Regions from separate parts of the Streptomyces sp. NPDC043812 genome, predicted to be linked through region 2. Evidence: riboswitches for the same ligand, from Rfam matches in the RefSeq annotation. Region 2 holds a riboswitch; the other holds the start of a gene.
What was found. Region 2 has a riboswitch for S-adenosylmethionine ahead of AC067Z_RS01810 (aminotransferase class V-fold PLP-dependent enzyme). Riboswitches for the same ligand answer to the same signal wherever they lie in the genome.
Positions count from the first base shown of each region.

Region 1: it holds a riboswitch for S-adenosylmethionine, as region 2 does, so the genes downstream of both, thrC (threonine synthase) here and AC067Z_RS01810 (aminotransferase class V-fold PLP-dependent enzyme) in region 2, are expected to answer to the same signal.

Region 1 is NZ_JBWKCY010000002.1:27,253-30,650, reverse strand. Features, by position in the region: gene thrC (threonine synthase) at 1-1,184, opposite strand, end outside; SAM riboswitch class I at 1,202-1,329, opposite strand; gene AC067Z_RS02800 (glucosyl-3-phosphoglycerate synthase) at 1,482-2,426, shown strand; gene AC067Z_RS02795 (hypothetical protein) at 2,465-2,671, shown strand; gene AC067Z_RS02790 (alpha,alpha-trehalose-phosphate synthase (UDP-forming)) at 2,728-3,398, shown strand, end outside.
Region 2 is NZ_JBWKCY010000001.1:386,679-390,076, reverse strand. Features, by position in the region: gene qcrB (cytochrome bc1 complex cytochrome b subunit) at 1-565, shown strand, start outside; gene trpD (anthranilate phosphoribosyltransferase) at 690-1,754, shown strand; SAM riboswitch class IV at 1,831-1,948, shown strand; gene AC067Z_RS01810 (aminotransferase class V-fold PLP-dependent enzyme) at 2,151-3,398, shown strand, end outside.

The DNA.
Region 1 (3,398 bases), on a different contig from region 2:
ACGACGGTCGTGAGCGCCGGGTCGAGCACGCCCGCCTCGATCAGCTTCCTGGTCACACCCACGGTCACGCCACCCGCCGTCTCGGCGAAGATGCCCTCGGTGCGGGCCAGCAGCTTGATCGCGTCGACGACCTGCTCGTCGTTGACGTCCTCGACCGCACCGCCCGTGCGGCGCGCGATGTCCAGCACGTACGGGCCGTCGGCCGGGTTGCCGATGGCGAGCGACTTGGCGATGGTGTTCGGCTTCTGGGGGCGCACGACGTCGTGACCGGCCTTGAAGGCGGTGGACACCGGCGAGCAGCCCTCGGCCTGGGCGCCGAAGATCTTGTACGGCTTGTCCTCGACGAGACCGAGCTTGATCAGCTCCTGCAGACCCTTGTCGATCTTGGTGAGCTGCGAGCCGGAGGCGATCGGAATCACGATCTGGTCGGGCAGCCGCCAGCCGAGCTGCTCGCAGATCTCGTACGCGAGGGTCTTGGAGCCCTCCCCGTAGTACGGGCGGAGGTTGACGTTGACGAAGCCCCAGCCCTCGCCCAGCGGGTCGCCGATGAGCTCGGAGCAGAAGCGGTTGACGTCGTCGTAGTTGCCCTCGATGCCGACCAGTTCGCCGCCGTAGACCGCGGCCATGACGACCTTGCCCTGCTCCAGGTCGTGCGGGATGAACACGCAGGAGCGGAAGCCGGCCCGCGCTGCGGCGGCGCCGACCGCACCGGCGAGGTTGCCGGTGGAGGAGCAGGACAGGGTGGTGAACCCGAAGGCGCGGGCGGCTTCGACGGCGATGGCGACGACGCGGTCCTTGAAGGAGTGCGTCGGGTTGCCGGAGTCGTCCTTGATGAACAGGCCGCCGGTGACGCCCAGTTCACGGGCGAGGTTGTCGGCCTTGACGAGCTTGGTGAAGCCGGGGTTGATGTTCGGCTTGTCGGCCACGTCGGCGGGGACGGGCAGCAGGGGGGCGTAGCGCCAGATGTTGTTCGGGCCGGCCTCGATCTGCTCCCGCAGCTTCTGAGGATCGCCGCTCGGCAGGTCGTACGCGACTTCGAGCGGCCCGAAACACTCGGCGCACGCGAAGATGGGGCCGAGGTCGAAGCGCTGTCCGCACTCGCGGCACGAGAGTGCGGCGGCGGGTCCGAGATCGACGGACGCGGTGGCGGGGGTGGTGGTGCTTGCGACAGTCTGCGCAGCCATGGTGGCGAGGCCCTTTCTCCTCATCTTCCTCGTGACGCATCTCGCCACGAGACGGAATTGGCACCTTCCCCACCGTGACCTCGCGGTCGGCGGGAGGGTTGCCGGGGCTTCAACGGGCCGTTCCCTCTGCCCCTCTGGATGAGCGGTATTCGATTGTCGGCGAGGCAACCCCGGCATGCGCCGGTCACCTGCGTTGTTCAAGACTGTAACCGAAGGCGCGGACGGTTGAGATAGTCGTCCGAACCGCGAGATGGATCACAGGACCGACGGTGGACCCGATGTCAAGGAGACGCACCCGTGCTCGATGAGGTGGAGCGGTGGCTGGAAAGACGCTCGTGGTCAGCCGCCGACCGCACCCTGAACCAGCTGCTCACGGCCAAGGCCGGGCGTGGTCTGTCGGTCAGCGTCGTGCTCCCGGCGCTGAACGAGGAGGCGACCGTCGGTGACATCGTCACGGTGATCCGGCGCGAGCTGATGGAGGCGGTGCCGCTCGTCGACGAGCTGGTGGTGGTCGACTCGGGGTCCACCGACCGTACGGCCGAGCTGGCTGCGGCTGCCGGCGCGCGGGTGGTGCACCGGGACGCGATCCTCCCCCGGATTCCGGCCGTCCCGGGCAAGGGCGAGGTGTTGTGGCGGTCACTGATGGTGACCAGCGGGGACATCGTGTGCTTCGTGGACGCGGATCTGCGCGACTTCTCGGCGGACTTCGTGTCGGGGATCGTGGGCCCGCTGCTGACCGAGCCGGACGTGCAGTTCGTCAAGGCGATGCACGACAGGCCGCTCGGCAACGAGCCCGGGCAGGGGGGCCGCGTGACGGAGCTGGTGGCCCGGCCGCTGCTGAATCTGCACTGGCCTCAACTGGCCGGTTTCGTCCAGCCGCTGGGTGGCGAGTACGCGGCCCGGCGCAGCCTGCTGGAGCAACTGCCGTTCCCCGTCGGCTACGGAGTGGAACTGGGCATGCTGATAGACGCGCTGAACCTGGTGGGTCTGGACGCGCTGGCGCAGGTCGACGTGGGGACGCGCAAGCACCGCCACCAGGACGGCCAGGCGCTGGGCCGAATGGCCGCAGCCATCTACCGTACGGCCCAACTGCGCCTGGCCCGTGGTCACTTGGTCCGGCCGTCGATCACGCAGTTCGAGCGCGGCGACGGCGGATTCGTGCCGCGGACCCACACGGTGGACACCGAGGAGCGGCCCCCGATGCGCGAGATCGGTGAGTACGCGGCGCGTCGCGCGGCATAAGCCGGAACTGCCGTCCATTTTGTCTACATTTCCTATCTATGGACCCTATGGACCTCGTGATCGCCATGCACACGATCAACGGCGCGATGCCCCTGACCACCGAGTCGGCCGACGGCACCGGTGAACTGGCCCGCACCGGCTCCACCGCCGAGCAGCTGTGGCTGCTCGGCGGCATCGCGCTGAGCCTCACCGCCGCCGGTGTGGTCGCCGTCGTCGCGGCCCGCGGCCGTCGCCGGGATCACTGACCTGCGAGCAGGCGTACTCACGTTTGAGGGATTGCGGTACGGGCTAGGTTCGGCACATGGTCACCGATGCTGCACAGATCCTCGTCGCGTCCAACCGCGGCCCGGTCTCGTACACACTGACCGGGACCGGAGAGCTCGACGCCCGCCGCGGCGGCGGCGGACTCGTCTCCGGTCTCTCCGCGATCGGCTCCGACGCACAGTCGCTGTGGGTGTGTGCCGCCCTGGGCGAAGGCGACCGCGAAGCCGTACGGCGCGGGGTCGGCGAACCGGGCATCCGGATGCTCGACATCGACGCCGCCGTCCACGCGGACGCATACAACGGCATCGCGAACTCGGTGCTGTGGTTCGTCCACCACATGCTGTACCAGACGCCGCTGGAGCCGGTGTTCGACCAGGAGTTCCGGCGGCAGTGGGCCGCCTACCGGACCTACAACCGGGCCTTCGCGCAGGCCTTGGCGGAGGAGGCGGCCGAGGGCGCGGCAGTGCTCGTGCAGGACTACCACCTGGCGCTGGTGCCCGGCATGCTGCGGGAACTCCGCCCCGACCTGCGGATCGGGCACTTCTCGCACACGCCGTGGGCGCCGCCCGAATACTTCGCCATGCTGCCCGACGACATCGCGGAGGAACTGCTGCGGGGGATGCTCGGCGCGGACCGGCTCGGGTTTCTCACCAGGCGGTGGGCGGACGCGTTCGCCGCCTGCTGCGCCCACGTGGTCGGCGGCACCGG
Region 2 (3,398 bases):
CATCGAGTCCTGGATCACCGGCGACAAGCGCGAGCACCACATCCTGGACCGCCCGCGCAACGCGCCGACGCGTACCGCGCTGGGTGTCGCCTGGGTCGTTGGCTACGTGATCATGCTGCTCGGTGGCGGAAACGACATCTTCGCGACGCACTTCCACCTGTCGATCAATGCGATCACCTGGTTCGTCCGCATCACGTACTTCGTCGGACCGGTCCTCGCGTTCATCATCACCAAGCGGATCTGCCTGGGTCTGCAGCGTCGCGACAAGGAGAAGGTGCTGCACGGGCGGGAGTCCGGCATCATCAAGCGCCTGCCGCACGGTGAGTTCGTCGAGATCCACGAGCCGCTCTCGCAGGCCGACCGGTACAAGCTCACCGCACACGAGCAGTACACGCCGGCCGAGATCGGCCCGGCGGTCGACGAGAACGGTGTCCGCCGCAAGATCGGCCGCATGGAGAAGCTGCGCGTCAAGCTCAACAAGGGCTACTACGGCGAGGACAACCAGATCGCCAAGCCCACCACCGAGGAGTACAAGGAGATCACCAGCGGCCACGGCCACCACTGATCGCCTGACCTGAAGGTCGCCACAGCCGAGGGCCCCGTCCATTCGTTGGACGGGGCCCTTCGCCGTAACCGGGGCTGGATAGGGTGGAGACATCTCTGTCGGCACGTGGACCCAGGAGTGGACCATGAACGTTGTGACCCCTGAAGGCGGCGACAGCGTGGCGGCCTACTCCTGGCCGAGCGTGCTGAATTCCCTCCTCGACAACCGTGACCAGAGCGCGGACGCCACCGCGTGGGCCATGGACCGCATCCTCAGCGGCGAAGCGACCCACGCGCAGATCGCCGGCTTCGTGGTCGCGCTGCGTGCCAAGGGCGAGACGGTCGAGGAGATCTCCGGTCTGGTCCGGACGATGTACGCGCACGCCAAGCTGATCGAGGTACCCGGCCCCAGCGTCGACATCGTCGGCACGGGCGGAGACGGGGCCAAGACGGTGAACATCTCCACCATGTCCGCCATCGTCGTGGCGGGTACGGGCGCGAAGGTGGTCAAGCACGGCAACCGCGCCGCGTCCTCCGCGAGCGGTGCGTCCGACGTTCTGGAGAAGCTCGGCGTCAATCTGGAGCTGACCCCGCAGCAGGTGGTACAGGTCGCCGAGCAGGCGGGCATCACCTTCTGCTTCGCGGTCAAGTTCCATCCCGCGCTGCGGCACGTCGCCGTTGCCCGCAAGGAGCTGGGCATCCGCACCGTGTTCAACTTCCTCGGCCCGCTGACCAATCCGGCCAAGGTCAAGGCGCAGGCGACCGGTGTCGCCGACGCGCGGATGGCGCCGATCGTGGCCGGGGTGCTCGCCGAGCGAGGCTCCTCCGCCCTCGTCTTCCGCGGCGACGACGGACTGGACGAACTGACGACCACCGCGACCTCCCGGGTGTGGCGCGTCCGGGACGGGGAGGTGCGCGAGGAGGCGTTCGACCCGCGGGACATCGGCATCGACCTGGTGCCCGTCGAGGCGCTGCGCGGCGCGGACGCCTCGTACAACGCGGACGTCGCGCGCCGGCTGCTGGCCGGCGAGACCGGGCCCGTACGGGACGCGGTTCTCCTCAACTCCGCCGCCGCGCTGGTGGCGCTGGAGCCGACGGACGGCACGCTGAACGAGCAGCTTGCAGCCGGTGTGGCGCGAGCTGCGCAGTCCATCGACTCGGGCGCGGCCCGGGCCGCGCTGGAACGCTGGGTGGCCGCGAGCAACTCGTAGCCGCGGGGCGGGGCGCGGTCCGGATACTGGACCGCGCCCTTGCGCAGTGCGAGACGTATGGCAAGATGCTTCCCAAGGTCATGAGTGACAGCGATTACGGCCCCGGCCCGCTGTCCGGCAACCCTCCGTCCGTGGCGGGGTGCCCCGGGTGAAGACCAGGCCGCAGGCAGCGAGGTCTGTGGCAAGCGCGGACCCCCGCGGCATCGTCGAATGCCGCGTCCCTGGGGTCCTGGTCCTCAAGGGAGCAGTCTCGTGAGCAAGCGAATGCGATAGGGCGTTTCCGCCCCTTCTTCCGTACACCTCCGCGCGGTCACTCCCGTGCGTCGAGGCCTTCCCCGTACCTCCGTTACGGGTTCGTCGAAGCCAACTCGCCTTTTCCTGCCGGGAGATACCGCCATGTCCGTGTGCCCTGACACCACCACTGCCTCCGCCGTCGCCAGCCCGTCCCCCACCGCGGCAGCCACCGCCGCTGTGACTGCCGCCGGCACCGTCGCTGTCGATGGCGAGCCCTGCTGCGCCGCCCCGCTGCCCGTTCTCGGCCGGGACGTCACCGTCCCGCTCGTCACCGGCGGCGAGGTCACCTACGCCGCCCTCGACTACGCGGCCAGCGCCCCGGCCCTGCAGCGCGTCTGGGACGACGTCGCCGCCTACGCGCCGTACTACGGCAGCGTGCACCGCGGTGCCGGCTACCTCTCCCAGCTGTCCACCGACCTGTTCGAGAACAGCCGCGTGGCGGTCCACGAGTTCCTGGACTGCAGGGACGACGACCAGGTCGTCTTCACCCGCTCCACCACCGACTCGCTGAACCTGCTCGCCGCCGCGCTGCCCGCCGAATGCCAGGTCTTCGTCTTCGAGACCGAGCACCACGCCTCGCTGCTGCCGTGGGGCGGCACCCGCGTGACCTACCTCAACGCACCCCGCACCCCCGACGACGCCGTACGGACGCTGGAGCACGCGCTCGCCGGCCGCGAGCCGTACGGACCGGCCCTGGTCTGCGTGACCGGCGCGTCGAACGTCACCGGTGAGCTGTGGCCGGTCAAGGAGTTGGCCGCGGCAGCGCACGCCCACGGTGCCCGCATCGTCCTCGACGCCGCCCAGCTGGCGCCCCACCACCCCGTGTCCGTGAAGGAGTTGGACGTCGACTGGGTCGCCTTCTCGGGGCACAAGCTGTACGCGCCGTTCGGCTCCGGTGTGCTCGCCGGCCGTGCGGACTGGCTGACGGACGCCGAGCCGTACCTCGCGGGCGGCGGCGCCTCGCGCAAGGTCGCACGGCGCGCCGACGGAGGCGTGGACGTCGAATGGCACACCACGGCCGCCCGCCACGAGGCCGGTTCGCCGAACGTCATCGGCGTCTACTCGATCGCGTCGGCGTGCAAGGCGCTGACCGACGCCGGTTTCGACGCGCTGGTCGCCCGCGAGCAGCACCTGATCGCGAAGGTCCGAGAGGGCCTGGCGGCGGTGCCCGAGGTCCGCGTGCTGTCCCTCTTCGGCGACGACGCACCGCGGGTGGGCGTCATCTCCTTCGTGGTGGAGGGCTGGAACAGCTCGCACTTCGCGGCGGCGCTCTCGGCCGAGTACGGGATCGGCGTACGGGACGGTCTGTTCTGCGCGCACCCGCTGGTGCGCACGCTGCTGGGCAGCGAC